Regions from separate parts of the Pseudomonas sp. GL_103 genome, predicted to be linked through region 1. Evidence: riboswitches for the same ligand, from Rfam matches in the RefSeq annotation. Region 1 holds a riboswitch; the other holds the start of a gene.
The links. Region 1 has a riboswitch for cobalamin ahead of cobO (cob(I)yrinic acid a,c-diamide adenosyltransferase). Riboswitches for the same ligand answer to the same signal wherever they lie in the genome.
Positions count from the first base shown of each region.

Region 2: it holds a riboswitch for cobalamin, as region 1 does, so the genes downstream of both, AC3IP0_RS15245 (CbtB domain-containing protein) here and cobO (cob(I)yrinic acid a,c-diamide adenosyltransferase) in region 1, are expected to answer to the same signal.

Region 1 is NZ_CM174420.1:1,889,176-1,903,533, forward strand. It holds gene purM (phosphoribosylformylglycinamidine cyclo-ligase) at 1-616, opposite strand, end outside; gene AC3IP0_RS08585 (DUF2066 domain-containing protein) at 1,003-2,055, shown strand; gene AC3IP0_RS08590 (AI-2E family transporter) at 2,092-3,165, shown strand; gene hda (DnaA regulatory inactivator Hda) at 3,396-4,100, shown strand; gene AC3IP0_RS08600 (C40 family peptidase) at 4,323-4,955, shown strand; gene AC3IP0_RS08605 (C40 family peptidase) at 5,121-5,657, shown strand; gene AC3IP0_RS08610 (class I SAM-dependent methyltransferase) at 5,676-6,338, shown strand; gene AC3IP0_RS08615 (PQQ-dependent sugar dehydrogenase) at 6,458-7,771, opposite strand; gene AC3IP0_RS08620 (hypothetical protein) at 7,838-8,422, opposite strand; cobalamin riboswitch at 8,576-8,808, shown strand; gene cobO (cob(I)yrinic acid a,c-diamide adenosyltransferase) at 8,891-9,502, shown strand; gene AC3IP0_RS08630 (cobyrinic acid a,c-diamide synthase CobB) at 9,499-10,899, shown strand; gene bluB (5,6-dimethylbenzimidazole synthase) at 10,896-11,546, shown strand; gene cbiB (adenosylcobinamide-phosphate synthase CbiB) at 11,543-12,451, shown strand; gene cobD (threonine-phosphate decarboxylase CobD) at 12,444-13,436, shown strand; gene AC3IP0_RS08650 (cobyric acid synthase) at 13,433-14,358, shown strand, end outside.
Region 2 is NZ_CM174420.1:3,363,218-3,377,575, forward strand. It holds gene AC3IP0_RS15205 (amino acid ABC transporter permease) at 1-470, opposite strand, end outside; gene AC3IP0_RS15210 (transporter substrate-binding protein) at 522-1,370, opposite strand; gene AC3IP0_RS15215 (MerR family transcriptional regulator) at 1,638-2,042, opposite strand; gene AC3IP0_RS15220 (NADH:flavin oxidoreductase/NADH oxidase family protein) at 2,119-3,342, shown strand; gene AC3IP0_RS15225 (vWA domain-containing protein) at 3,491-4,036, opposite strand; gene AC3IP0_RS15230 (magnesium chelatase ATPase subunit I) at 4,156-5,163, opposite strand; gene cobN (cobaltochelatase subunit CobN) at 5,210-9,073, opposite strand; gene cobW (cobalamin biosynthesis protein CobW) at 9,077-10,147, opposite strand; cobalamin riboswitch at 10,251-10,463, opposite strand; cobalamin riboswitch at 10,644-10,869, shown strand; gene AC3IP0_RS15245 (CbtB domain-containing protein) at 10,991-11,182, shown strand; gene AC3IP0_RS15250 (CbtA family protein) at 11,194-11,901, shown strand; gene AC3IP0_RS15255 (cobalamin biosynthesis protein) at 11,898-12,311, shown strand; gene cobM (precorrin-4 C(11)-methyltransferase) at 12,395-13,141, shown strand; gene nfuA (Fe-S biogenesis protein NfuA) at 13,285-13,869, opposite strand; gene AC3IP0_RS15270 (fatty acid cis/trans isomerase) at 14,059-14,358, opposite strand, start outside.

The DNA.
Region 1 (14,358 bases):
CGCCGGACACTTCGATGATCTTGCGGATCAGCGAGTAGCCGTTGGAGTGCGGGCCGGAGGACGGCAAGGCGAGCAGGGCATCGCCGGCAGCGACCTTGGAGCCGTCGATGATTTCGGATTTTTCCACGACGCCGACGCAGAAACCGGCCAGGTCGTAGTCTTCGCCTTCGTACATGCCCGGCATTTCAGCGGTTTCGCCGCCAACCAGCGAGCAACCCGACAGTTCGCAGCCAGCGCCGATGCCGGTCACAACCTGGGCAGCGGTGTCGACGTTCAGTTTGCCGGTGGCGTAGTAGTCGAGGAAGAACAGCGGCTCGGCGCCGCATACCACCAGGTCGTTCACGCACATGGCAACCAGGTCGATGCCGATGCTGTCGTGCTTGTTCAGGTTCAGGGCCAGGCGCAGCTTGGTGCCGACGCCGTCAGTACCGGAAACCAGCACGGGCTGCTTGTAGCCGGCCGGGATTTCGCAGAGGGCGCCGAAACCGCCCAGGCCGCCCATGACTTCCGGGCGCGCAGTGCGCTTGGCGACGCTCTTGATGCGTTCGACCAATGCTTCACCGGCGTCGATGTCTACACCGGCGTCCTTGTAGCTCAGGGAGGGTTGCTTGCTCATGATCCAGGCCTTTAGGGGGGGGATTTCTGGGTAACGACCGAGTCCATCGGGACCGCTGAAACAGGCGAAGGCGAGGGCCATGCGCGATTTTCAGGGTGCCCGGCTGTTGCCGGTCTGCGAAGGCGCGCGATTTTATCAGGCTTGAGCCGTAGCGGCCATCCTCAGGCCGACAGCAGGGCCATATCCGTTCAAAAAAAACCGTTAATGCGCGGTGTCGGTGGCATCCTGCATGGCTGTATAAGGTATCGCGATTAACCGTCTATCGTTATGACAGTGCGAAAACTTACCCGGAGCGTGTGAATGTTTTGCGTCGGGCAACGGTCACAGTCTTGCTCGATCGTCTTCATGCGGTCTGTTCCAGCCGCTCTTGTCGTCAGGAATCTTCCATGCGTTTTTGTAAATTCTTGCTTGTGAGTTGTTTGTCAGTGGTCAGCCTGGTCAGTCAAGCCGAAACCGTCAAAGGCCTTTACCTGGTGCGCGAGCCGGTGAATGGCCAGTCGCCCGAGGAACGCGACCAGGCGACTCAGCGTGCGCTGGACACATTGGTGTTGCGCCTGACCGGCGACCCCAAGGCCGCTCAAAGTCCGGGGCTGGCGGCAATTCGCAAAGACCCGCAACAGATCATCAGCCAATACGGCTTTGAGGCCGGGCCGCCGGAAGTCCTGAAAGTCGATTTCGATCCGGGTACCACCGAGCAGGCCTTGCGTCGTGCCGGCCTGGCCATGTGGGGGGCCAATCGGCCGTCGGTCCTCGGCTGGTGGTTGAATGATTCCACCGAGGGTTCAAGCCTGGTGGGCGACGGCCAGGCCAGCGCGGCACCGTTGCGTCGGGCTGCCCAGCACCGTGGCTTGCCATTGCGCTTGCCGTTGGCGGATTTGAATGAGCAGATCGTCGCGACCGCGCCGAATCTGGAGGGCGCAGATCCCGCGCCTTTGCAAGCGGCATCGGAACGCTACAACGCCGACGCCCTGCTCGCGGTACACGCCAAGGAGGAGGGCGGGCAGTGGCAAGCCAAGTGGCAATTGTGGCTGGGGGATAAAAAAGAAGCGGGCAGCGTGCAAGGCGCCGATCAGGCCGCCGTGGCCGATGCGGTGATGCTGGCGGTCAACGAGCGCCTGGCGCCGCGGTTTGTCGCCAGGCCCGGCGCTTCGAGCGAGCAATTGCTGGAAGTGCAAGGCATGAATCTTGAACGCTACGCGTCGCTCGGGCGTTTGCTGGAGCCGTTTGGCGGGCGTGTGCAAAGTGTCGAGGGTGACCGGATTCTCTATCGGGTCAATGGCAGCGTCGATCAACTGCGTGCGCAACTGTCGCTGGCGAGGTTGCAGGAAGCGCCGGCGGGGCAGGCCCCGGCCCCGGTAGCGCCCGTTCAGTCGGCCACCGGCAGCCCGGTGCCAGTCGCCGCGCCGGCCCCGATCCCGCAGCTGCGTTTTCGTTGGTAGTTTTTCTTTCTCTATATAGAAGCAATGGAGTGGTTCATGGCCGATACGCGGCGTTGGTTCTGGCTCGGTGGGGTGGTCCTGCTGTGTGTGTTTGTCTGGTTGTTGCATCCGATCCTGACGCCGTTCCTGGTGGCGCTGCTGTTGGCCTACCTGTTCGACCCGCTGGTGGATCGGCTGGAGAAGGCAGGCCTGTCCCGAACCTGGGGTGTCGTAGCGGTATTCACCCTGTTTACATTGATCTTCACCGCGCTGCTGTTGGTCTTGGTGCCGTTGCTCGCCAGGCAGTTGTTTCGTTTGTATGAGCTGGCCCCACAGATGCTCGACTGGCTGCAGCACACGGCGTTGCCCTGGGCGCAGTCGAAGTTCGGCCTGTCGGACGGTTTCTGGAAGTTCGACAAGCTCAAGGCGGCCATCAGTGAGCATATGAGTCAGACCACTGATGTTGTCGGCGTGGTGTTGAGTCATGCCACGGCCTCGGGGCTGGCGTTGATCGGCTGGCTGGCGAACCTGGTGTTGATTCCGGTGGTGAGCTTCTACCTGTTGCGGGATTGGGACCTGATGATGGCCAAGGTCTGCAGCCTGCTGCCCCGTGATCGTGAAGAGCGCGCGGTGTTGCTGGCGGGTGAATGCCATGAAGTGCTCGGGGCGTTCGTGCGCGGACAGTTGCTGGTGATGGTGGCCTTGGGTGTGATCTACGCAGCTGGCCTGATGCTGGTCGGGTTGGAACTGGGCCTGCTGATTGGCCTGATTGCCGGTCTGGCGGCGATCGTGCCGTACATGGGGTTTATCATCGGCATTGGCGCGGCGCTGCTTGCGGGGCTGTTCCAGTTCGGTGGTGATCTTTACCCGATGCTCGGCATTGTCGCGGTGTTCATGGTCGGCCAGGCGCTGGAAGGTATGGTGTTGACCCCCTTGCTGGTCGGTGACCGGATTGGCCTGCACCCGGTGGCGGTGATTTTCTCGATCCTGGCCGGTGGTGAGCTGTTTGGCTTTACCGGTGTGCTGCTGGCATTGCCGGTCGCCGCGGTGATCATGGTGCTGGTGCGCCATGTGCATGATTTGTATAAGGATTCTGAAATCTACGGGAGGACCGACGAGCCGCAGGTGTAAGGGCAGTCGATAGGTGATGGCAGGCTGCCCCGGTTCGTGCCCGGTCAGCCTGCTGGCGTCGCCCAACTGTCACATGCACCGCCAAAGAATCTGTCACAAAACCGGTGCATTAACGCAAACCTTTGATTTTGCTTGTGGTCTGTCGCATTGTGCGGCCCGCTTCACGGGTATAAACTTCGCAAACTTTACACAGAGGCCACTAACGGTTCCTTTGGAACTGTTCAGTCAGCATGAAACCGATTCAGCTGCCCCTAGGTGTGCGTCTGCGTGACGACGCCACCTTTATCAACTACTACCCAGGCGCCAATGCCGCTGCACTCGGCTATGTCGAGCGGCTGTGCGAAGCCGACGCTGGCTGGACCGAAAGCCTGATCTACCTTTGGGGTAAGGACGGGGTAGGGCGTACGCACCTGTTGCAGGCCGCTTGCCTGCGCTTTGAGCAATTGGGGGAGCCTGCGGTGTATCTGCCGTTGGCCGAGTTGCTCGATCGCGGCATTGAAATCCTCGACAACCTCGAACAGTACGAGCTGGTCTGCTTGGATGATTTGCAAGTGGTTGCCGGGCGGGCTGACTGGGAAGAGGCGCTGTTCCATCTGTTCAATCGCTTGCGTGACAGCGGCCGACGGCTGCTGATTGCCGCGTCGACATCCCCGCGTGAGTTGCCGGTGAAACTGGCGGATCTCAAATCCCGCCTGACCCTGGCCTTGATCTTCCAGATGCGCCCGCTGTCCGATGAGGACAAATTGCGGGCCCTGCAATTGCGCGCATCCCGTCGCGGCTTGCATCTGACCGATGAAGTCGGGCATTTCATTCTGACTCGCGGTACCCGCAGCATGAGCGCACTTTTCGAGTTGCTCGAGCGTCTCGATCAGGCCTCCCTCCAGGCTCAGCGCAAGCTGACAATCCCGTTTTTGAAAGAAACCCTCGGCTGGTAAACCCGCTGAAACCGGGGCTTTTAGCCGGTTCGGCATCTTTCAGGCGCCAGAAATCCCGCTTTCCTGCAAGGTTGCAGGCCGCGTGTATGTTTAAAATGGGCTTAAGCGCTTAGATGTAAACGAGAAACGGATAAGTCACAAAAAGATCGATTGAATTTGCAAATGAGGTTGATAGCGGGCATAGTCTCGCCTTCTTTACAACTATCAGCCACGGTCGTGCCCATGCTAAATCGCTTCGCACCCCTCGTGCCTCTCGCACTCGTTACCCTGTTGTTCGGTTGCGCCGCCCACACTCCGGTGGCCCAGCAAGCTCCGCAGCAGCAGGTTCAAAACTCCGTTACTGCCCAGTCTTCAGCTCTCTTTCAGGAAGAGCTGGCTACCGAAAAAGAACTCGCAGACTTCGCTGGCGGCAAGTCCTACCAGCTTCCGGTCCTGGCCGACAGCATTCTCGAACGTGGCATGTCCCTGATCGGTACCCGTTACCGTTTCGGCGGTACTTCTGAAGCCGGCTTCGATTGCAGTGGTTTCATCGGTTACCTGTTTCGCGAAGAAGCGGGCATGAACCTGCCACGCTCTACCCGCGAAATGATCAACGTGGACGCTCCGCTGGTCTCGCGCAGCAAGCTTGAGCCGGGCGACCTGCTGTTCTTCGCAACCAATGGTCGTCGCGGTCGCGTCAGTCACGCCGGGATCTATCTGGGCGACAACCAGTTCATCCACTCCAGCAGCCGCCGCAGCGGTGGTGTGCGCATCGATAGCCTGGGCGACAGCTACTGGAGCAAGACCTTCATAGAAGCCAAGCGCGCCCTGGCAATGGCACCTAACGCGTCGCCAATCGTCACTGCACGTAAATAAGCGGACAATTTGTAAGGCGAACTTAAAGTCTTACTTGAAGTTTGTCGTGTAGCCGCTAGAATCTTGATCTACAAATGATGGCAAACCGCCTGCGTCCAACGCAGGCGGTTTTCTTTTCTGCGCTCCCCGCAGAAAAAGCCGCAGCCAGATCAGGATGTTCTGCTTATGACGACGTCGGCCCGCCTCGCAATCATGTTTTTCGCAGCGCTGCTCAGTGCCTGCGCCAGCCGCACACCGCCTCCTGCGCCGGTGGTTCGCGCTCCCATCGTATTTGGTTCCTCACAAGCGTTTTCGCCCGAAGCGGAAGACGTGCTGTTTCGCGCGCTTGGTCTGGTGGGCACGCCTTATCGCTGGGGTGGCAACACGCCGGATTCCGGATTTGATTGCAGCGGTTTGATCGCTTATGTGTATCGCGATGTCGCCGGCATTGCCTTGCCGCGCACCACGCGCGAGATGATCTCCATGCAAGCGGCGAATGTGGGCAAGGAAGGCCTGCAGACCGGCGACCTGCTTTTCTTCGCCACCAATGGCGGTTCCCAGGTCAGTCATGCTGGCATCTATGTGGGAGAAGGGCGCTTCGTCCACGCGCCGGCTACCGGCGGCACCGTGAAGCTCGATAGCCTGTCCAAGGCGTATTGGCAAAAAGCTTACCTGAGCGCCAAGCGTGTTCTGCAACCTGAACATTTGGCGCGCAATCCGTAACCTCCGGAGCTGATGGTCATGACGGCTCGCACGCTCAATCTCGACGACGACCTGTACCAATACCTGCTCGATGTTTCCCTGCGCGAAACACCACTGCTCAAGCGCTTGCGCGATGAGACCCAGGCGCTGCCGATGGCACGCTGGCAGGTGGCGCCTGAGCAGGGGCAGTTTCTTGCTTTGCTGGTGAAGCTGACGGGGGCCAGGCGTTTGCTCGAAGTCGGCACTTTTACCGGCTACAGCGCGCTGTGCATGGCGGCGGCATTGCCCGCTGACGGTTCGCTGATTTGCTGTGACATCCCCGGCGACTACAACGCCATCGCACGGCGCTACTGGCAAGAAGCGGGGCTCGCCGGGCGGATTGACCTGCGACTGGCTCCGGCGCTGGAAACCCTCGCCGAACTTGAGCGACAAGGGCAGGGCGGGCAATACGACCTGGTGTTCATCGATGCCGACAAGGCCAACTACCCGGCTTATCTGGAACACGCCTTGGGATTGCTGCGGGTCAGTGGGCTGGCGGTGTTCGATAACACGCTATGGAGCGGGCGCGTGCTCGAGGTCAGCCCCGAGAGCGCGGACACCCGGGCGATCCAGGCGCTCAACCTGGCATTGAAGGATGATGTGCGGGTGGATCTGTCGTTGTTGCCGCTGGGTGATGGGCTCACACTCTGTCGCAAACGCTAAGCCCTTGTGGGAGCGGGCTTGCTCGCGAATGCAGGCTGTCAGTCGACTATTATTTTGACTGATGCACCGCCTTCGCGAGCAAGCCCGCTCCCACAGGGGAATATGTTGGCAGTTGGAATTTATTTTACTGCCGAAACCCGCCACACCTTGTTCCCCACATCATCGGCCACCAACAGGTCACCCTGGCGATCGATCACCACGCCCACCGGGCGGCCCATGGCCTGTTCCTTGTCGTTGAGAAATCCGCTGAGCACTTCAACGGGCTTGCCGACGGGTTTGCCCGCGCTGAACGGCACGAAAATCACTTTGTAGCCACTGTGGGGGTTACGGTTCCATGAACCGTGCTGCCCGATGAATGCCCCTTGGGTGAAGGGCGGCGGTAGCTTGCTGTTTTCAGCGAAGGTCAGGCCCAGTGATGCCGTGTGCGGGCCGACGGCGTAGTCCGGGGCGATAGCCTTGGCCACCAGGTCCGGGTTTTGCGGCTCGACGCGAATATCGACATGCTGGCCGTAGTAGCTGTACGGCCAGCCATAGAATGCGCCGTCTTTCACCGAAGTGATGTAGTCCGGAACCAGGTCACTGCCGATTTCATCCCGTTCGTTGACCGCAGTCCACAGCGCGCCACTGTGCGGTTCCCACGCCATGCCGTTGGGGTTGCGCAGGCCGGAGGCGAAGATCCGCTGCTGGCCGGTGGCGCGATCCACTTCCCAGATCGCCGCGCGACCTTCTTCCTTGTCCATGCCGTTTTCGGCGACGTTGCTGTTGGAACCCACGGTGACGTACAGCTTGCTGCCGTCCTTGCTGGCAATGACGTTTTTGGTCCAGTGATGGTTCAGCGGGCCGCCCGGCAGGTCGACCACCTTGATCGGTGGCGACTTGATCTGCGTATCGCCACTTTCATAGTGAAAGCGCAGCAGGCGATCCGTGTCGGCCACATACAGGTCATTGCCGACCAGGGTCATGCCGAAGGGCGAGTTGAGGTTTTGCAGAAACACCGTGCGGGTTTCCGCGACGCCATCGTGGTCCTTGTCGCGCAGCAAGGTGATGCGGTTGGCGCTGGGCACACCGGCCCCCGCGCGGCCCATGACTTTCTTCATGACCCAGCCGCGAATGCCTTTGCCGTCTTCGGGTTTGGGTGGTGCGTTGGTTTCCGCCACCAGCACATCGCCATTGGGCAGCACATAAAGCCAGCGGGGGTGATCCAGGTCTTCGGCAAAAGCGGCCACTTGAATGCCCGTGGCAGCGACGGGTTTCGCACCCTGTGGCCAGCCGATGGCCGGGGCGATGTTCACGGTCGGAACCAGTGTCTTGTTGGGTTCTGGTAGTTGGGGTGACGGGCCGGTACCGTCGGAGACTTGCAGGCGGGAGGTCTCGCCACAAGCGGCGAGCCCTCCGCAGAGCGCGATAACGAGAACGAACGGGGGCGTGCGCATGCTGGTCTTCCCTATGAATGCCTTGTTCTATTCATAGAGAAGGGTTGTCGTCCGATGGTTCAACCCTCAGCCGCGTGCTTCCTTGAACAGCACCGCAATGCCGGGGTGATAGTTGCCGGCTTCGTTGCGCAACTTGCGGTAGGCATAAGGGAAATACCAGGCGACAGCGCAGGTGTGTTCCTTTTGCAGGTCGTCGACCATGTCCTGGAGTTCTTCCGGTGTGGCGCCCTGCTGGGCTTTTTGCGGGGCGACGAACAGGCAGCCGAGTTTCAGGTCGCTGGCGTGGCTCAGCCGCTTCGCATCGCTGACGATGTCGAGCAGGGCCTGGCTCAGGTTGAGGCTGTTGACCCGTGGCCAGCGCTGGCTGGTCTGGATGTAGGCGCGGGTTTCGGACGACGCCAGGAGCAGGTCGGCGCGGCTGTTGCGTTCGCCTTCTTCGGTCTGCTTGCGGGTTGGCGTCTGTTGCAGCGTGACCATCTCGGCCATCCAGGCGGCGGCGGACAGCAGTCCGAGATTGGCCTTTTCGTCGTGCCAGTATGGTGTGTCGCCATCACCGCGGACGGTGTTGTAACGGTCGATGCATTCGAACCAGTGTTCGAGCACCGGGCGCAGGAATTCCAGCTTTGGATTGCTGATGATCATGCCTTGCATGGGCTCACCCTTGTTGTTGTGTTGTGAGGTTGTGGCTCTTTGATATCACTGCTGGGAGCGTGGCACAAGATTGACGTCAGTTTATTGATTGATGGCAGTTATTCGGTCGATGGCCGCCCGGCTTTAATTGACGCTCCACCCCCAACCCTCTAACCTTCGCGGCTTGTTTCAGGTGCTCTGTGGCTTGGGTCGACAGAGTGAAACAGGGAAGCCGGTGCGTGAGTCCTTCTGTTGGTCGAAGGCCCGCAATTCCGGCGCTGCCCCCGCAACGGTAAATGAGTGAAAACTGTGTGTGATGCCACTGTGTCGATTCGATGCGGGAAGGCGCACGGTCCGGCCCCGCGCCACTCATGAGCCCGGAGACCGGCCTGATTCATCCAGCGGCATCACGGTGGGCGATGCCAGGCTTTTTGCCTTCTATTCTTGTGCCTGCCCGCCGTTATTCCTGCCTCAACGGAGAGCTCCCCCATGACTGATACCCCCGATCGTGACGAACGCCACCTGGCGCGCATGCAGCGCAAAAAAGCTGTGATCGACGAGCGCATCGCTAATTCCCCGAACGAGTGTGGCCTGCTGCTGGTGCTGACCGGCAACGGCAAGGGCAAGAGCAGTTCGGCCTTCGGCATGCTTGCCCGCGCCATGGGGCACGGCATGCAATGCGGCGTGGTGCAGTTCATCAAGGGCCGCAACAGCACGGGCGAAGAGCTGTTCTTCCGGCGCTTTCCCGAGCAGGTGCGCTTCCACGTGATGGGCGAAGGCTTTACCTGGGAAACCCAGGACCGCCAGCGCGACATCGCCGCCGCCGAAGCCGCCTGGGCGGTGTCCCGGGAACTGCTGCGCGATCCGTCCATCGGTCTGGTGGTGCTGGATGAGCTGAACATCGCCCTCAAGCACGGCTACCTTGATCTCGATCAGGTGCTAAGCGACTTGCAGGCCCGGCCACCGATGCAACACGTGGTGGTCACCGGTCGTGCCGCCAAGCCGGAAATGATCGAGATGGCTGACACCGTCACCGAGATGGGTGTGATCAAACACGCCTTTCAGGCCGGAATCAAAGCGCAGAAAGGCGTCGAATTGTGAGTCAACCTCGACACTGTCCGGCGGTACTGATTGCCGCGCCGGCCTCTGGCCAGGGCAAGACCACCGTCACCGCGGCACTGGCCCGATTGCATCGCAATCAGGGGCGCAAGGTCCGTGTGTTCAAGTGCGGCCCCGACTTTCTTGATCCGATGATTCTCGAACGCGCCAGCGGTGCGCCGGTGTATCAACTGGACATGTGGATGGTTGGCGAGCAGGAGAGTCGCCGGTTGCTGTGGGAAGCCGCCGCTGACGCCGACCTGATTTTGATCGAAGGCGTCATGGGGCTGTTCGACGGTACGCCGTCGAGCGCCGATCTGGCGCGGCATTTCGGTGTGCCGGTGCTGGGTGTGATCGATGGCACCGCCATGGCCCAGACCTTCGGCGCACTGGCCCTGGGGCTGGCGCGTTATCAGCCGGACTTGCCGTTCGCCGGCGTGCTGGCCAATCGTGTCGGCACGCTGCGCCACGCGCAACTGCTCGAAGGCAGCCTGACTGAAGGCTTGCGCTGGTACGGCGCGCTGTCCCGGGAAACCGGGATCGAATTGCCGAGCCGGCACCTGGGGCTGGTGCAGGCCAGTGAGCTGAACGATCTCGACCTGCGCCTCGATGCGGCCGCCGATGCCTTGGCCAACAGTTGCGAGGTCGCGCTGCCGCCGGCAGTCGAGTTCGCCGCCCCTGATGTCATCGCGGCCGAACCGCTGCTCGCCGGTGTGCGCATTGCCGTCGCTCGCGATGAGGCCTTTGCGTTCACCTACGGCGCGAGCCTGGATCTGCTGCGGGCGATGGGTGCCGAGTTGTCGTTCTTCTCGCCGATCCGCGACCGAGCGTTGCCGGAGGCGGACAGCCTGTATCTGCCGGGTGGTTACCCGGAGCTGCACCATGTTGCGCTGGCGCAAAACACTGCGATGCTCGACGCGATCCGCGCCCACCACCGGGCAGGCAAGCCCTTGCTCGCCGAGTGTGGCGGCATGCTGTATCTGCTCGATTCCCTGACCGATGTCGAGGGCGCTCGCGCCGAACTGGTTGGCTTGCTGGCCGGTGATGCGGTGATGCAAAAGCGTCTGGCAGCGCTGGCGTTGCAGGCGGTGGAACTGCCGGAAGGTTCGCTGCGCGGGCACACCTATCACCATTCGCTGACCACCACGGAACTGGCGCCGATTGCCCGTGGCTTGAGCCCTAATGGCGGGCGCGGAGCGGAGGCGGTCTACCGTGAGGGGCGAATGACTGCCTCTTATGTGCACTTTTATTTTCCGTCGAACCCCTCGGCGATTGCCGCGCTGTTTGCGCCGGAACTTGAAGCCGCCTTCGCGAGCAAGCCCGCTCCCACAGGGGATTGCGTTTCTTCAGGCAGCTCACCTTCAAATGTGGGAGCGGGCTTGCTCGCGAAGAGGCCATGAGCGACAACGCATTCTCTGAAGCCGAACGCGCAGCGGTCTATCGCGCCATCGCCGAGCGCCGCGACATGCGCCACTTCAGCGGCGGCACCGTCGAGCCCGAATTGCTCCGGCGCCTGCTCGAGGCCGCACACCAGGCTCCCAGTGTCGGCCTGATGCAGCCTTGGCGCTTTATCCGCATCAGCGATCGCGCCTTGCGCGGGCGAATCCAGGCTCTGGTGGAAGAAGAACGCATCCGCACCGCTGAAGCCCTCGGCAAGCGCAGCGATGAGTTCATGAAGCTCAAGGTCGAAGGCATCAACGATTGCGCCGAGGTACTGGTCGCCGCACTGATGGACGACCGCGAGCAGCATATCTTCGGCCGCCGCACGCTGCCGGAAATGGACATGGCCTCGTTATCCTGCGCGATCCAGAACCTGTGGCTGGCGTCCCGCGCCGAAGGGCTGGGCATGGGCTGGGTGTCGCTGTTCGAACCACAGGCACTGGCGGACCTGTTGAGGTTGCCGCCCGGTGCCAAGCCGCTCGCCGTGCTGTGCCTGGGGCCGGTGAGGGAGTTCTACCCGGCGCCGATGCTGGTGCTCGAGGGCTGGGCGCAGGCGCGTCCGCTACATGAATTGCTGTATGAAAATTATTGGGGAGTGAGTCGATGAGTGTGGCGTTGTTGAGTGTCGCCGCGGTTGCGCTGGATGCGCTGCTGGGTGAGCCCAAACGCTGGCATCCGCTGGTGGCGTTCGGCCGATTTGCCGAGCGCATCGAACAACGTTTCAACGGCGGCGGTCGCGGCTGGCGCAGTCATGGCGTCACCGCGTGGGTGATCGCCGTATTGCCGCTGACGCTGTTGGCCACGGCATTTTCCTGGGCGCCTTATGTCGGCTGGATCGTCGAGATTCTCGCGCTCTATTGCGCCCTCGGCATGCGCAGCCTCGGTGAACACGTCACGCCTGTGGCCAAGGCCCTGCGCAGTAATGACCTGGAAGCGGCGCGCACGCGGGTGAGCTATCTGGTCAGTCGCCAGACCAGCGAGCTGGATGAAACCGAAGTCGCCCGCGCCGCTACCGAGTCGGTGCTGGAAAACGGCAGCGATGCGGTGTTCGCGGCGTTGTTCTGGTTTGCCGTGGCCGGCGCGCCGGGGGTGGTGCTCTACCGCCTGAGCAATACGCTGGATGCGATGTGGGGTTACCGCAATGAGCGCTTCGAACGGTTCGGCTGGGCGGCGGCGAAGGTCGACGACGTGCTCAATTACATTCCTGCGCGCCTGGTGGCGCTGACTTACGCGCTGCTGGGCAAAACCCGGCTGGCGTTGAAATGCTGGCGCAGCCAGGGCCCGACCTGGGACAGTCCGAACGCCGGCCCGGTGATGGCGGCAGGGGCGGGCGCCCTTGGCGTCGAATTGGGCGGGGCGGCGATTTATCACGGCGAACTGCATCAGCGTCCGCAGTTGGGCGAAGGCGTGCCGGCGGATGCCGACTCCATTGACCGGGGCTGGCAATTGGTCCAGCGCGGGGTATGGTTATGGCTGCTGATTCTCTGCCTGGGGGCCGAATTTTATGCTTGAGCACGGTGGGCGATTGCGCAAGGCGGCGCTCGAATACGGCATAGATGAAGCCGACTGGCTGGACTTGTCCACGGGGCTTGCACCATGGCCGTTCCCGGTGCCGGATATTCCTTTGCGGGCCTGGGCTCGTTTGCCGGAGGCGGACGACGGTCTGGAGCAGGCCGCCTGTGATTACTACGGCACCTTGCAGGCATTGCCGGTGGCCGGCTCGCAAATGGCGATTCAACTGCTGCCGCGCTTGCGTCGGGCGGGCAAGGTTGGCGTGCTGTCGCCGTGTTACGCCGAGCACGCCGAAGCGTGGCGTCGCAACGGCTACATCGTGCGTGAAGTGCTGGAGCAGGAAGTCGACTTCTTTATCGACAGTTTCGACGTGCTGGTGGTGGTCAATCCGAATAACCCCACGGGCCTGTGCCTCACCCCAAGTCGCCTGCTCGACTGGCACACGCGACTGGCCCAGCGCGGTGGCTGGCTGGTGGTGGACGAAGCGTTCATGGATAACACGCCGCAACTGAGCCTGGCGCCGTTTGCCCATCAAGTCGGGCTGATCGTCTTGCGCTCCTTCGGCAAGTTTTTCGGCCTGGCCGGTGTACGCCTGGGGTTTGTGCTGGCCGAGCGCAAGTTGCTCAAGTTGCTCGCTGAACAAGTGGGGCCCTGGGCCGTGAGCGGGGCAACCCGGGTAGTGGGCCAGACCTGCCTGCGCGATACCGAGGGGCAAACGCGACAACGGGTGCGCACCGAAGAGGCCAGCGAGCGCCTTGCGTCGTTGCTGGAGCAACACGGCTTCGAGCCTCAGGGCGGCTGTGCGCTGTTCCAGTGGCTGATCACCGAACGCGCCGAAGAGCTGCATGAATTCATGGCCCGGCGCGGCATTCTCCTGCGATTGTTCACCCACAACAGCAGCCTGCGATTCGGCTTGCCCGGTGACGAAATCGCCTGGGTACGACTGGCGCAGGCGTTCGACGATTTCGCCAAGGAAAACCAATGACCACGCTGATGGTGCAGGGCACCACATCGGATGCCGGTAAAAGCACGCTGGTGACCGCGCTGTGCCGTTGGGCCACACGCCAGGGCGTCAGGGTGGTGCCGTTCAAGCCGCAGAACATGGCTCTAAACAGTGCGGTGACCGCTGACGGTGGCGAGATCGGCCGCGCCCAGGCGGTCCAGGCCCAGGCCGCGCACCTTGAACCGCACACCGACATGAACCCGGTGTTGCTCAAGCCCAACAGTGACACCGGTGCCCAGGTGATCATCCATGGCCGCGCCGTCACGACCATGAATGCGGTCGCCTATCACGACTACAAAACCATCGCCATGCAAGCGGTACTGGCCTCCCACGAGCGCTTGAGCGCAGCGTATCCGCTGGTGATGGTCGAGGGTGCAGGCTCGCCGGCGGAAATCAATCTGCGGGCCGGCGACATCGCCAACATGGGCTTCGCCGAAGCGGTGGATTGCCCGGTGCTGCTGATCGCCGATATCAATCGCGGCGGGGTTTTCGCCCACCTGGTAGGCACCCTCGAACTGCTGTCGCCGAGCGAACAGGCGCGGGTCAAAGGCTTTGTCATCAATCGTTTCCGGGGCGACATTGCGTTGCTGCAACCCGGTCTCGACTGGCTCGAAGAGCGCACCGGCAAACCGGTGATCGGCGTGCTGCCGTACGTGATGGACCTGCACCTGGAGGCCGAGGACGGCATCGATCAACGCCAGACCGATAAAGCCGAACAGGTGCTCAAGGTGGTGGTGCCGGTGCTGCCGCGCATCAGCAATCACACTGATTTCGATCCGCTGCGCCTGCATCCGCAAGTGGACCTGCAATTCATCGGCCCCGGCCAGGCGATTGCGCCCGCCGACCTGATCATCCTTCCCGGCTCGAAAAGTGTGCGCAGCGACCTCGCGTACCTGCGAGCCAA
Region 2 (14,358 bases), 1.5 Mb from region 1:
GAAATGAAGTTGTTCGACAGCGCCGGCAACACATTGCGCAGCATCACCGGCACGGTGACGTAGGCCTTGACCTGCCACTCGCCCAGGCCAATGGCCAACCCTGCTTCACGCAGGCCCTTGGGAATGCTCAGCAAACCGCCGCGGAACACTTCGGTGAGGTACGCCCCGGCATACAGCGACAGGGTGATGATGAACGAGGGGATCTTGTCCAGCCGGATCCCCAGGCTTGGCAACGCAAAGTAGATCAACAGGATCAACACCAGGATCGGCGTGTTACGAATCACCGTGACATACACCGACGCCAGCACCCGCAATGCGCGATGCCTGGACAACAAGGCAAACGCCATCATCAGGCCGATCACGCAGCCGATGGCGATCGACACCAGGGCCAGTTCAAGACCCATACCGAGCCCCACCAGCAAGGTGTCGAAGTCGCGCCACACGGCGGCAAAGTTCAACTGATAGTTCATGGTCAGCAGTACCTTGAGCGGGGCGCATATCGGCGCCCCACTCTCACGGGATCATTTGAATTCGACTGGAAAGCCAATCGCCGGCGTTGGCAGATCCACACCGAACCACTGCTTGAACGACGCCGCGTAAGTCGGGAACTCAACGCCGGTCATGGCTTCATGCAGGGTAGTGTTGACGAAGTTCAGCCAGTCCTGATCGCCGCGCTTGACCGCGCAGGCATAGGTCTGCGGGCTCCAGGCGTAGGCCGGGCTGCGATAACGGCCAGGGTTCTGCACCATCAGGTACTTCACCGAAGACTGGTCGGTGGCCGCCGCGTCGGCGCGGCCGGAGTTCACGGCCTGGTACATCAGGTCCACGCTGTCGTACTGATCGACCTTGGCCTTGGGCAGCGCCTGGTGCACCAGTTCTTCGGCATAGACGTTTTGCAGCACCGCCACGGTGAGACTGTCACCGGCGGCTTTCATGTCATCGATTTCCTTGTACTTGCTGTTCGCCGGCAGCAGCAGGCCGACACCTTCGCGGTAGTACGGCAGGGTGAACGCCACTTGCTGCGCGCGGCTGGCCGTCACGGTGATGAACTGGCAACTGATGTCGACCTTGTCGGTCAGCAGGTTGGGAATCCGCGCATCGGACGATTGCACCACGTACTCAACCTTGCCTGGGTCGTTGAACAAACCCTTGGCGATCATGTGCCCGATATCGATATCGAAACCCTGCAACTTGCCGTCCGCGCCCTGGAAGTGCCACGGCGCATTGGTGCTGCCGGTGCCTACAATCAGTTTGCCGCGGGCCAGAACGCTGTCGAGCTTACTGTCCGCCGCCTGGGCTACACCCATGGCAGCGGCAGAAGCCGCGAACAGAAAAACACACGCTTTGAACAAGGAAGGATGGCGATGCATGGCAAGCACTCCAGGGTGATGTTTATTCCGCTATACCGGAACATTGTATGTAACAACGGAATAGACAGCAGAAAGTGTGCCACAGGATGTGGAGGGAATGTGAGCGAGATTGAAATTTGTTTTGAATCAGGGGGATGCTTGCAAACTGGAAAAAACGTTACCAAACGCACGGAACCCTGACCGCTACCGTTGGCTACAAAGGGCGGGTATCTGGTTCACAACCGGGCGTGTGGAGGGCCGGTAAGCTGATGAGCAATCCGTTCTGACCTAATGCTTGAATGACGTCATCACCCGTTCAGCATTTTCATCGCAACTCATGCCTTCGGGCCTGGCTTGAATGGTGTCGATCCAGCCCAGCAACTGCGCCTTGCTATGGGCCAGGTGTCGTTGCATCTCTTCGATCTGCTCGATCTTGCGATGCAAGCCAGCCATCAACTCATCGTGCTTGAACGCGCCCGTCACAGTATCCGGCAGTAGTTGCCTGAGTTCTTCCAGGCTGAAACCGGCTTGTTGTGCGCATTGGATGAGTTGCAGGGTTTGCAGCGCCTGTTGCGAGTAACGCCGATAACCGTTGGAAGAACGCTCGACCTGGCGGATCAAGCCCTGAGACTCGTAAAAACGGATACGCGATGCGGTCAACCCGCTCAACTGTGCCAATTCACCAATCTTCATAGGGGCCTCATTTGTTCGCTTGACATTAAAGTTAACTTTAAGCTTAGCCTCTGCTCATCACTTCGAGGAGTCAAGCATGTCACCCTTCCAAACATTGAATTTGCCCAACGGCCAGACCATCGGCAATCGCATTGCCAAAGCCGCGATGGAAGAAAACCTGGCCAATACCGATCAGGTGCCCGACCAGGCGCTGTTGCGCCTGTATCAGGCCTGGGCCGAGGGCGAAGCCGGCCTGTTGCTGACCGGCAACGTGATGATCGACCGTCGCGCCATGACCGGCCCCGGCGGTGTAGCGCTGGAAGACGAGCGCCACCTGGAGCGCTTCCGCCAGTGGGCCAGCGTCGGCCGCTCCGGCGGTGCGCATTTCTGGGTGCAGCTCAACCATCCTGGCCGCCAGACCATGGCCAACCTCGGCCAGCAAGCCTTGGCGCCGTCGGCAGTTGCGCTGGATCTGGGCCAGTTCTCGAAGATGTTCGCCGAACCCAAACCCATGAGCGAGGACGATATCCAGGAGGTGATCCGACGCTTCGCCACCAGCGCCGCACTGGCCGAGAAAGCCGGTTTTACCGGTGTGCAGATCCACGCCGCCCACGGCTACCTGCTCAGCCAGTTCCTTTCGCCGCTGACCAATCGGCGCACTGATCAATGGGGCGGTGCCCTGGAAAATCGTGCGCGCCTGCTGTTGTCCGTTGTCGAGGCGGTTCGCCAGGCGGTGTCGCCGCAATTTTGCGTGTCGGTAAAACTCAACTCGGCGGATTTCCAGCGCGGTGGTTTTGATGCCGAGGATGCGCGACAAGTGATCCTGTGGCTTAACGAACAAGCGATCGACCTGCTGGAGCTCTCCGGTGGCAGTTACGAAGCGCCGGCCATGCAAGGCGAAGCGCGCGACGGCCGGACTCTGGCGCGGGAGGCGTACTTTCTGGAAATGGCCGGTGAACTGGCCAGCGCAGCGCGGATGCCGGTGATGGTGACCGGCGGGATCCGGCGTTTGGCAATCGTCGAGCAGGTGCTCGACAGCGGCATCGCCATGGCCGGTATCGGCACTGCGCTGGCCGTGGAGCCGCACCTGGTCAAGCATTGGCGCGAAGGCCAGGACAGTCATCCGCAGCTGCCGCCGATCCGCTGGAAGCGCAAGCCCCTGGCGGCGCTGGCGAGCATGGCGGTGGTCAAGTTACAGCTGCATCGCTTGAGTCGTGGGCGCAAAACCCGACCTGAAGTCTCGGCGCTATGGGCGTTGATTCTCGACCGGTTTTACATTGGCAAGCGCACCCGGCAGTATCGGCAGGCGATGGGCAAGTAATTCAAGTTTGAAGTTGGCTGGTACACCGCTTTCGCGAGCAGGCTCGCTCCCACAGGGGTTATTGCGTGATCACAAAGTTTGTGTTCCAACCGGATCAATTGTGGGAGCGAGCCTGCTCGCGAAGAGGCCGGCCCGGGCAAAGGAGAATTCAGCCAGGAAGCAGTTCGTCAATATGCCGATACTCGGCCTGCAACTGCGCCGCCAACACCCTGCTGCGCCCGAGCCGAATCGGCCCGCGCTCGATGTCGATCAGCAAACCCGGGCACTCCAGTGTCGACAACAACGGCCAGTCCTTCAGCCGGCCATCGGTCACCAGCAGCAACCGCTGCTGCTCTGCCGGAAAACGCTTTTGCCGTGCCGCAAGCCATTGCCCCGCTTCGCCCAACGCGGCCAGCAACGGCGTACCGCCCCCGGCGCCAAGACCATCGAGCCACTGGCGTAATCCGCTGGAAGCCTTCAATCCCTGCACCTGCCACTTGGGTGCAGAACCGCTGGCCGTGAGCAAGGCCAGACGCGCACGCTGGCGATAGGCATCGTCGAACAACTGCGCCAGCAAGCCCTTGGCATCGCTCAATGCCTGATGACGGCGAGTCGATGCGGAAGCGTCTACGATCACCAGCCACAGTTCATGAGGCGAACGAGTACGCAGTTGAAACAACAAATCGTCGCGCTGACGCGGCCGGCCATTGAGCAAGGTACCGGGCCAGTTGACCGAGCCGCTGCGGGCTGCGTGACGCTTGCCTAGTTTGCCGTGGTCCAGGCGCCCGGCTCGGGGTCTGGCATTCGCCCCCGCGTCGCAGCGAAGGCGAATGCCTAGGGCTTTTTTGGCCAGTTCGGCACTTCACGTCGTGCACCGACCGCGAGCGCCTGGGCAGGCAACTCGCCCCATTGGCCCTGTCCTTCGCCCGGGTTGGCGTTCTGTGGCTCGGAGGATTGCGCCGCTTGGGATTGCGCAGAAGCCGGTGGTGAGTGCTCGCGACGACGATGGCGCAAGGCGAACTCGGCAACTGCATCGATATCTTCCTCGGCGATGGCGTTCGCTCCGCGCCAGGCGGCATGAGCCCGTGCGGCACGCAGCCAGACCAGATCGGCGCGCAATCCATCGACCCCGGCAGCAAAGCAGCGTTCGGTTATGTGTGCCAAAGCCTGGTCGTCGAGGGGAATGCTTGCCAGTGCATTGCGTGCGTTCTGGCAACGTTCGCGCAGAGACGCCTGCGCCGACTCCCATTCGGCGCAGAAACCTTGCGGATCGCTGTCGAAATCCAGGCGACGACGGATGATCTGACCGCGCTCGACGGGCGCGGTATGCCCTCCGAGGGCGACGTTCAAGCCGAATCGGTCGAGCAATTGCGGACGCAGCTCACCCTCTTCCGGGTTCATGGTGCCAATCAGCACGAATTTCGCCGAGTGCCGATGGGAAATGCCGTCACGCTCGACCAGATTGGTGCCGCTGGCAGCCACATCGAGCAGCAGATCAACGAGGTGATCAGGCAATAGATTGACCTCGTCGACGTAGAGCACGCCACCGTCAGCCTTGGCCAGTACGCCGGGGGAAAACTGCGCGCGACCTTCGCCCAGCGCCGCGTCGAGATCGAGGGTGCCGACCAGGCGCTCCTCGGTGGCGCCCAGCGGCAAGGTGACGAACTGACCGCTGGCCAGCAGGTCCGCCAGACCGCGGGCCAGGGTCGACTTGGCCATGCCCCGCGGGCCTTCGATCAGCACGCCGCCGATTTTCGGGTCAATGGCGGTCAGGTACAGGGCCAGTTTCAAATCGTCGGCGCCGACCACGGCGGAGAGCGGGAAATGCGGGGTGTCGGTCATTGTTTTATCTCGGTCATGGTCGGTGATCTCACAGGGATTGCGGTGATTAGCCGTCTTCTTCTATATCCAGCAACAAATTCTCCAGCGCCTCGCGGTACTCGCCGGGCTCCTTCCACATCCCCCGTTGTTGCGCCTCGAGCATGCGCTCGGTCATGTCGCGCAAGGCATGGGGGTTGTGTTCACGGACAAAATCCCGGGTGTCCGGGTCGAGCAAATAGGCGTCGGCCAGCAACGCGTACTGGTGATCGTCGATCAACTGCGTGGTGGCGTCGAAGGCGAACAGGTTGTCGACCGTCGCGGCCATTTCGAACGCGCCTTTGTAGCCGTGACGTTTAACGCCTTCGAGCCATTTCGGATTGGCCGCCCGGGAGCGGATCACCCGGTTCAGCTCTTCCTTCAAGGTGCGAATCTTCGGCAGATCCGGCTGGCTGTGGTCGCCATGATAGCTGGCCGCCGCCTCGCCTTTCAGGCTTTCCACCGCCGCGAGCATACCGCCCTGGAACTGGTAGTAATCGTTGGAGTCGAGCAGATCGTGCTCGCGGTTATCCTGGTTTTGCAGCACCGCCTGTACCTGGCTCAGGCGCTGGCTGAACTGTTCGCGGGCAGTGGTGCCTTCGTCGGAACCGCCGTAAGCGTAGCCGCCCCAGTTGAGGTAGACCTCGGCCAGGTCCTCGCGGCTCTGCCACAGGCGACCGTCGATGGCGCCCTGCACACCCGCGCCGTAGGCACCGGGCTTGGCCCCGAAAATCCGCCAGCCGGCCTGACGTCGCGCAGCGTCTTCATCGAGCCCTGACTGCAGCAGGGCTGTGCGCTCGGCGCGTACCTTGGCCGACAACGGATTGAGGTCATCCGGCTCATCGAGGTCGGCCACTGCTTGCACCGCCGCGTCGAACAAGCGAATCAGATTGGCAAAGGCATCGCGGAAGAAACCGGACACACGCAAGGTCACGTCCACCCGCGGACGGTCGAGCAAACTCAACGGCAGAATCTCGAAATCATCGACCCGCTGGCTGCCGGTGGCCCAGACCGGGCGCACCCCCATCAGCGCCATGGCCTGGGCGATGTCATCGCCGCCGGTGCGCATGGTCGCGGTGCCCCACACCGACAGGCCGAGCTGGCGCAAATGATCACCGTGGTCTTGCAGGTGCCGTTCGAGAATCAGGTTGGCCGACTGGAAACCGATGCGCCACGCCGTGGTGGTCGGCAGGTTGCGCACATCCACCGAATAGAAATTGCGCCCGGTGGGCAGCACGTCCAGGCGACCGCGACTCGGCGCGCCGCTGGGACCGGCCGGGACGAAGCGACCGCTCAGGGCATCGACCAATCCGCGCATTTCCGCCGGACCGCAGGCGTCCAGACGTGGAGCGACCACCTCGCGCAGGTTGTCGATGATGGCTTGCACCTCGATCCAGTCGGCCCCTTGTGGGAGCGGGCTTGTCTCCGGGCGGCGTTCCGACGAGGCGGTTGATCCTTCAGCATTTATGTCGATTGACCCAACGCTTTCGCGAGCAAGCCCGCTCCCACAGGGGTTATTCAACGCGTCCGAAATCAACTGCGCGGCGAACAGTTCCAGGCGCTCGCGAGTATCCCCCGCCGTACGCCAGGTCTCGTCGCTGATAAGCAAAAGAGGCTCGGGACGCGGCCCGGCCCAAGGCTCGGCCAGCGCACAATCGAGCGGATCGAACCCCAACCCGAAGGCCTTGGCCAATGCCCGCAGCAGACTCGACTGCGCGCCTCGGCCATCACCCCGTGGAATGCGCAACAACGCCAGCAAAGTATCGATGCGCAAGCGCCCGGTGGGTGATTCGCCGAATACATGCAGGCCGTCGCGGATCTGCGACTCTTTCAAATCGCACAGATAAGTGTCGAGTCGCGGCAACCAGATCGCTGCGTCGGCATCACTGTCGAGTTGTTCGTCCAGTTGCAGTTCACGGTCGATGTGGGTGTCGCGCACCAGTTGCAAGATGTCGCGCTGCAACTCTCGGGCACGACGCGGATCCAGCAGTTGCGCTTCGTAATACTCGTCGGCCAACAGCTCGAGGTTGCGCAGCGGGCCGTAGGTTTCGGCGCGGGTCAGCGGTGGCATCAGGTGATCGATGATCACGGCCTGGGTGCGCCGCTTGGCCTGGGCGCCCTCGCCCGGGTCGTTGACGATGAACGGATAGATGTTCGGCAGGGGCCCGAGCAAAGCATCCGGCCAGCAGTTTTCCGAGAGCCCGACGCCCTTGCCCGGCAGCCATTCGAGGTTGCCGTGTTTGCCGACGTGGATCACGCCGTGGGCGCCGTAGGTGTTGCGCAGCCAGAAGTAGAACGCCAGGTAACCGTGGGGCGGCACCAGGTCCGGGTCGTGATACACCGCGCTCGGATCGACCTGATAACCCCGCGCTGGCTGAATGCCGACGAAGGTCAGGCCAAAACGCAGGCCGGCGATCATCATCCGTCCACTGCGGCACATCGGGTCGTTTTCCGGTGTGCCCCAACGTTCGAGTACAGCCGCGCGATTGGCTTTGGGCAGTGCGTTGAACATCGCCAGATAATCATCCATGCCCAGGCTTTGCTGGCACGGACGCAGGTCGAGGGTTTCGAGATCGTTGCTGACGCCGCCGAGCAACTGCTGGATCAGTGCGGTGCCGCTGTCCGGTAATTCAGCCGGCAACGGATAATCTTCGGCATGCAGCGCCCGCAGGATATTCAGCGCGGCGGCCGGGGTATCGAGGCCGACGCCGTTGCCGATGCGGCCGTCGCGGGTCGGGTAATTGGCAAGAATCAAGGCAATGCGTTTTTCAGCATTAGGCACCCGCGCCAGATCGACCCAACGCCGCGCCAGCTCGGCGACGAAATCCATGCGTTCCGGTTGTGGCCGGTAGCAGACCACATCCGACTGACTGCGCTCACTGCGCCACGCCAGGTCCTTGAAACTGATCGGGCGGCTGATGATGCGTCCGTCCAGCTCCGGCAAGGCAATGTGCATCGCCAGATCACGAGGGCCAAGCCCCTGTTCGCTGGCGCGCCAACCGGGTTCGTTGTCCTGGGCGCAAATCGCCTGGATCACCGGAATATTGCGGCGAAACGGGCGCAGATGGGGTGCTTCAGGACTGGATTGGGCGAAGCCGGTGGTGTTCAGGATCACCGATACGCTGGCCTCATCCAGCCAGTCCTCGACCACGCAAAGACAACCAGGCTCCTTCAGGCTGGCCAGCGCAATCGGCAACGGATTCAACCCCGCGGCCTGCAAGCGCTGGCAAAAAACATCAATGAAAGCGGTGTTCGCCGCCTGCAAATGCGAGCGGTAAAACAGCACCGCCGCCACCGGTTGATCGGCGTGCCAGTCGGCCCGCCAGTCGCTCAGCGCGGCGCAGTGTTTGTGCGGATGGTATATCGCCGTGCGTGGCAGGGTTTGCGGCTCGCCCCAGGTGTAATCACGGGCCAGCCAGCGGTTGGCCAGGCAGCGGAAGAAATCGAGGGCGTTGCCCATGCCGCCCTGGCGCAGAAACTGCCAGAGCCGGTCGCGATCCTCGGCACCGACGGTGCTCAGGTCACTGAGCTCCGGGTCCGGGCGATCATCACCCGGCACCAGAATTACCTGCACTCCGCGCTGCGACAGCTCGACCAGGCGCTCGATGCCGTAACGCCAATAGGCGATGCCGCCGTGCAGCGAAATCAGGATCACCTTGGCGTGACGCAGCACTTCATCGACGTACAAATCGACCGAGGCATGGTTCTGCACCTGCATCGGGTTGGCCAGGCGCACGCTCGGGTAATCGTCGGGTAACTGCTGCGCCGCTTCGGCGAGCAGCGCCAGGCTGGAATCGCCGCTGCACAGGACCACCAGTTCGGCGGGGGTTTGTCCGAGGTCGGCAATGTTGTCATCCGACACGAAACCGCCGGGCTGGGTCCTGAGCAGGTGCATGGCTTACACGCTGAGCGCGGCGCGCAATTGCGCTTCGAGAACAGTGGCGTCCAGTGCCTGGCCGATCAGCACCAGACGGGTGACTCGCGCTTCTTCAGCACCCCACTGGCGGTCGAAATGCTTGTCGAAACGCGTGCCCACGCCCTGGATCAGCAGGCGCATCGGCTTGTTCGGAATGGCGGCGAAGCCTTTGACGCGCAGGATGCCGTGCTGGACCACCAGTTGGGTCAGCGCATCCAGCAGCAGGCTTTCGTCGGCTTGCGGCAGTTCGATGGAGATCGAATCGAAAGCGTCGTGATCGTGGTCGTCATGATCGTCGTCGCCATCGTGATGATGGTCGTGGTGGCTGTGACGGCTGTCGATATGTTCTTCGGAGCCGGCACCCAGGCCGATCAGCACGTCCAGCGGCAGGCGACCGCTGCTGGCTTCGATGATTTTCACCGCTGGCGGCAATTCCTCGGCGACTTCCAGGCGCACGCGGGCCAGGTCCGCCGGGTTGATCAGGTCGGCTTTGTTGAGGATCACCAGGTCAGCGCTGGCCAGTTGGTCGGCGAACAGTTCGTGCAGCGGCGATTCATGGTCCAGGTTCGGGTCGAGTTTGCGCTGGGCGTCGACCTGATCCGGGAACGCGGCAAAGGTGCCGGCGGCCACGGCCGGGCTGTCGACCACGGTGATCACTGCATCCACCGTGCAGGCACTGCGGATTTCCGGCCACTGGAAGGCCTGCACCAGCGGCTTGGGCAGTGCCAGACCGGACGTTTCGATGAGAATGTGGTCCAGATCGCCGCGACGGGCCACCAGCTCGCGCATCACCGGGAAGAATTCTTCCTGGACGGTGCAGCACAGGCAGCCGTTGGCCAGCTCATAGACACGGCCGCTGGCTTCTTCTTCGGTGCAACCGATGGAGCACTGCTTGAGGATTTCGCCGTCGATGCCCAACTCGCCAAATTCGTTGACGATCACCGCGATGCGGCGACCCTGGGCGTTGTCGAGCATGTGCCGCAGCAGCGTGGTCTTGCCCGAGCCGAGAAAGCCGGTGACGATGGTGACGGGGAGTTTGGCCAGTGTTTTCATCGGATGCCCTATGGCTAATGTGGCGGGCATACAGGACGACGACCGGCAACGCGGACGCGCGTGCCTGAAGAGTTCGCCACCGGATCACCCCGCCCGGTTGAAAGTGAGAATCTGTGACGAGGCAGGTCTCCTGGCTGACGGTGTGCCGGCCTTGAGCCTGGCATTCGCTGCGCCTTCCCGCCGGCCTCATGGATTGAGCCTGCAGTGGCGTGGCAACGAACATCACCGTTCACAGTTGCGGGGGCAGCCGCGGCATCGACCGCGTTCCCTTCTTAGCTTCGACAAACGCCGAAGAACCTCGAAAGCGCAAGGCTACGCATGGTGGGAAGACCGGTCAATCACTGTAGGAGCTGCCGAAGGCTGCGATCATTTGATTTCCCTTTTAAAAACAAGATCAAAAGATCGCAGCCTTCGGCAGCTCCTACAAAGAGCCGGGCATCATTCAGCCTCAAGTGAGAACCCTTGCCAATTGACGCCCAACCCCCGCCCATGCTCTCCTACACACCTTGTTACGGGTGCCCTTCACAGGGTGAAACGGGAAACCGGTGAATCATGTGCTTTACTCTTAAGCCATGTCAGTCCGGTGCTGCCCCCGCAACGGTAAGCGAGTGAAGCGTCAGATCCACTGTGCCTCCAGGGCATGGGAAGGTGATGCTTTCAGGTTCAGGCCCAGGCCTTTGCCCCTCGTGAGCCCGGAGACCGGCCCGCAACACGAAGTGACCAGTACGGTCACTGAACCAACAAACCCGCGGTGGGCGGGCGCTGTTTGAAACCTTGCGCGCCTGGTCGTGCGGTTTTTTGCGTGCGCTCTTATTCCCCGCTGACAGACCAGAGGGAAACGCCATGTCGATCATCAGCAGCGCCGAACACACAGCCGCGAGCACCACCTCAACCCTGACCCAACGTCTGACCGTCGCCGTCTGCGCGTCGATCCTGGGCGCGTGCCTGGTGTATTTCGCCGGTTTTTCGCACATCGAAGCGGTGCACAACGCCGCCCACGATACCCGTCACAGCTCCGCGTTCCCGTGCCATTGAGAGCTGTCGACATGATCAAGCGTATTGCGCAAACCGCAGGTTTCACCGGGCTGCTGGCCGCCCTGTTGCTGACCCTGCTGCAAAGCTTCTGGGTCGCCCCGCTGATTTTGCAGGCCGAGACCTACGAAAAATCCGAACCGGCCGCGGTTGAAATGCATGAACACGCCGACGGTGCGACGGCTGCCCACACTCACGATGCACAAGCCTGGGAGCCGGAAGACGGCTGGCAGCGCGTGCTGTCGACCACCGGCGGCAACCTGGTAGTGGCCGTCGGTTTCGCCCTGATGCTGGCCGGCCTGTACACCTTGCGTGCGCCGACCAAAACCTCTCAGGGCCTGCTCTGGGGCCTGGCCGGTTACGCGACCTTCGTGCTCGCGCCGACCCTCGGCCTGCCACCTGAATTGCCAGGCACTGCCGCCGCCGACCTGGCACAACGGCAACTGTGGTGGATCGGTACCGCCGCCTCCACCGCCGTCGGTATCGCGCTGATCGTGTTCAGCCGTCACTGGCTGATGAAAGTCCTGGGTGCGGCGATCCTCGCCGTTCCCCATGTGATTGGCGCGCCACAACCGGAGGTGCATTCGATGCTCGCTCCAGAAGCGCTGGAAACCCGGTTCAAAATCGCTTCGCAACTGACCAACGTGGCGTTCTGGCTGGCCCTGGGCCTGATCAGCGCCTGGTTGTTCCGTCGTAAAAGCGATGGTCAATACCACGCATGACGGATATCAGCACAGCGCCGACCCTGGTGGTCGGCCTGGGCTGCCAGCGCGGCTGCCCCGTCAGCACGTTGCTGGCGCTGCTCGATCAGGCACTGGAGGCGCACCAGATTGCTCGTCATGAAATCAAGGCGCTGGCCAGCATCGATTCGAAGCGCGATGAACCTGCGCTGATCGAACTGGCTCAGCAACTTGGCCTGGAACTGATGTATTTCAGCAGTGAACAACTGGCCGTTTATGAGCAGCAACTCAGTCATCAATCGCAAATAGCCTTTGAACGCACCGGTTGCTACGGCGTGGCGGAAAGCGCCGCACTGGCCCTGGCTGAACTACTGGCCCAGGGCCCGGCAAAACTGCTGATTCCACGACAAAAATACGCCCAGGCAACCCTGGCATTGGCCGGCGCTGCGTAAAAAACCGATAATCCCCGCCTTTGATCATGAACATTCTTCATCTGAAGCCCTGTTCAACCTCTTTTTCCCCACAGGAACCGACGATGACCGTCTACTTCATTGGCGCAGGTCCCGGCGACCCCGAACTGATTACCGTCAAGGGCCAGCGGCTGATTCGCAGCTGCCCGGTGATCATTTATGCCGGTTCTCTGGTGCCTGCTGCCGTACTGGAAGGTCACTGTGCCGAACAAGTGGTCAACAGTGCCGAACTGCACCTGGAACAGATCATCGACCTGATCAAGAGCGCCCATGCCAAAGGCCAGGATGTGGCCCGGGTGCACTCCGGCGATCCGAGCCTGTATGGCGCCATTGGCGAGCAGATTCGCTATCTGCGGGAGCTGGACATCGCGTTCGAGATCGTGCCCGGCGTGACTGCAACAGCCGCGTGTGCCGCGCTTTTGGGCGCAGAACTGACGCTGCCGGATATTTCGCAGAGCGTAATCCTGACTCGCTACGCCGACAAAACCGCCATGCCACCCGGAGAGGAATTCTCCAGCCTGGCGCAGCACGGCGCGACCATGGCTATTCACTTGGGGGTCAATCACCTGGCGAAGATCGTTGAGGAACTGCTGCCCCATTACGGCGCCGATTGCCCGATTGCGGTGGTTCACCGCGCGAGCTGGCCGGATCAGGATTGGGTGGTGGGCACGCTCGAGGATATTGCCGGGAAGGTTGAAGCCAAGGGCTTTCGTCGTACAGCGTTGATTCTGGTGGGTCGGGTGCTGGGCAGCGATCATTTCAGTGAGTCGTCACTGTATCGCACGGGGCATGCGCATCTCTATCGCCCTTAAAAACAAAAGATCGCAGCCTTCGGCAGCTCCTACAAGAGAATGCGTACACCTGTAGGAGCTGCCGAAGGCTGCGATCTTTTATACTTCACCCATAAAAAAACGGCGCTCACGGGGCGCCGTTTTTTCGTTTCGCAGCGAACACCTTAGTAGTAGGCGTTTTCTTTCTGCGTGTGGTCGGTCACGTCGCGAACGCCTTTGAGCTCGGGAATACGCTCGAGCAAGGTGCGCTCGATGCCTTCCTTCAGCGTCACGTCGGCCTGGCCGCAGCCCTGGCAACCACCGCCGAACTGCAGGACAGCGATGCCGTCTTCGACCACGTCGATCAGGCTGACCTGACCGCCGTGGCTGGCCAGCCCCGGGTTGATCTCGGTTTGCAGGTAGTAGTTGATGCGCTCGTTGACCGGGCTGTCGGCGTTGACCATCGGTACCTTGGCGTTTGGCGCCTTGATGGTCAGTTGGCCGCCCATGCGGTCGGTGGCGTAGTCGACTACGGCATCGTCCAGGAAGGCTTCGCTGAAGTGGTCGATGTACGCGGTGAAGCTTTTGAGCCCCAGCGCGGTGTCTTCGGGTTTTTCTTCGCCCGGCTTGCAGTAGGCAATGCAGGTTTCGGCGTACTGGGTGCCAGGCTGGGTGATGAAGACGCGGATGCCGATGCCCGGGGTGTTCTGCTTGGAGAGCAGATCAGCCAGGTAATCGTGGGCGGCGTCAGTGATGGTAATAGCGGTCATGGAAACTCCTCGCAGGCTTGGGCGCAGTTTACGCCAATCAACGCGCCGGACAAAGTCCTAGTATTTTTGTCGGGAAAAGATCCCGATGATCTCTCCCTGTAGGAGCTGCCGCAGGCTGCGATCTCTTGATTTGTTTTTTAGATCAAAAGATCGCAGCCTGCGGCAGCTCCTACAGGAGGGCCCAGTGTTTCAGAGGTTCTCGTAGCGATTCATGTCCAGCACGCCATCTTCCACCGGATCGTTTTCGTGGATGTAGCGGCTCAGGTCATGGAAGTAAGCCCAGAATTGCGGATGACTGCGGCGTATTCCCCAACGTTCGACGATTTTCTCGAAGCTGTCGGTGTCCTTGGCGCTTTCCATCGCATCCACAAACGCAGGTACTTGCCCGGCCGGGATGTTGAACATGAAGTTCGGGTAGCTGCTGAGTACACCCGGGAAAATCGTCAGGGTGTCCAGCCCCGGCTGATAGCGCAGCGATTCGCCGAGCAA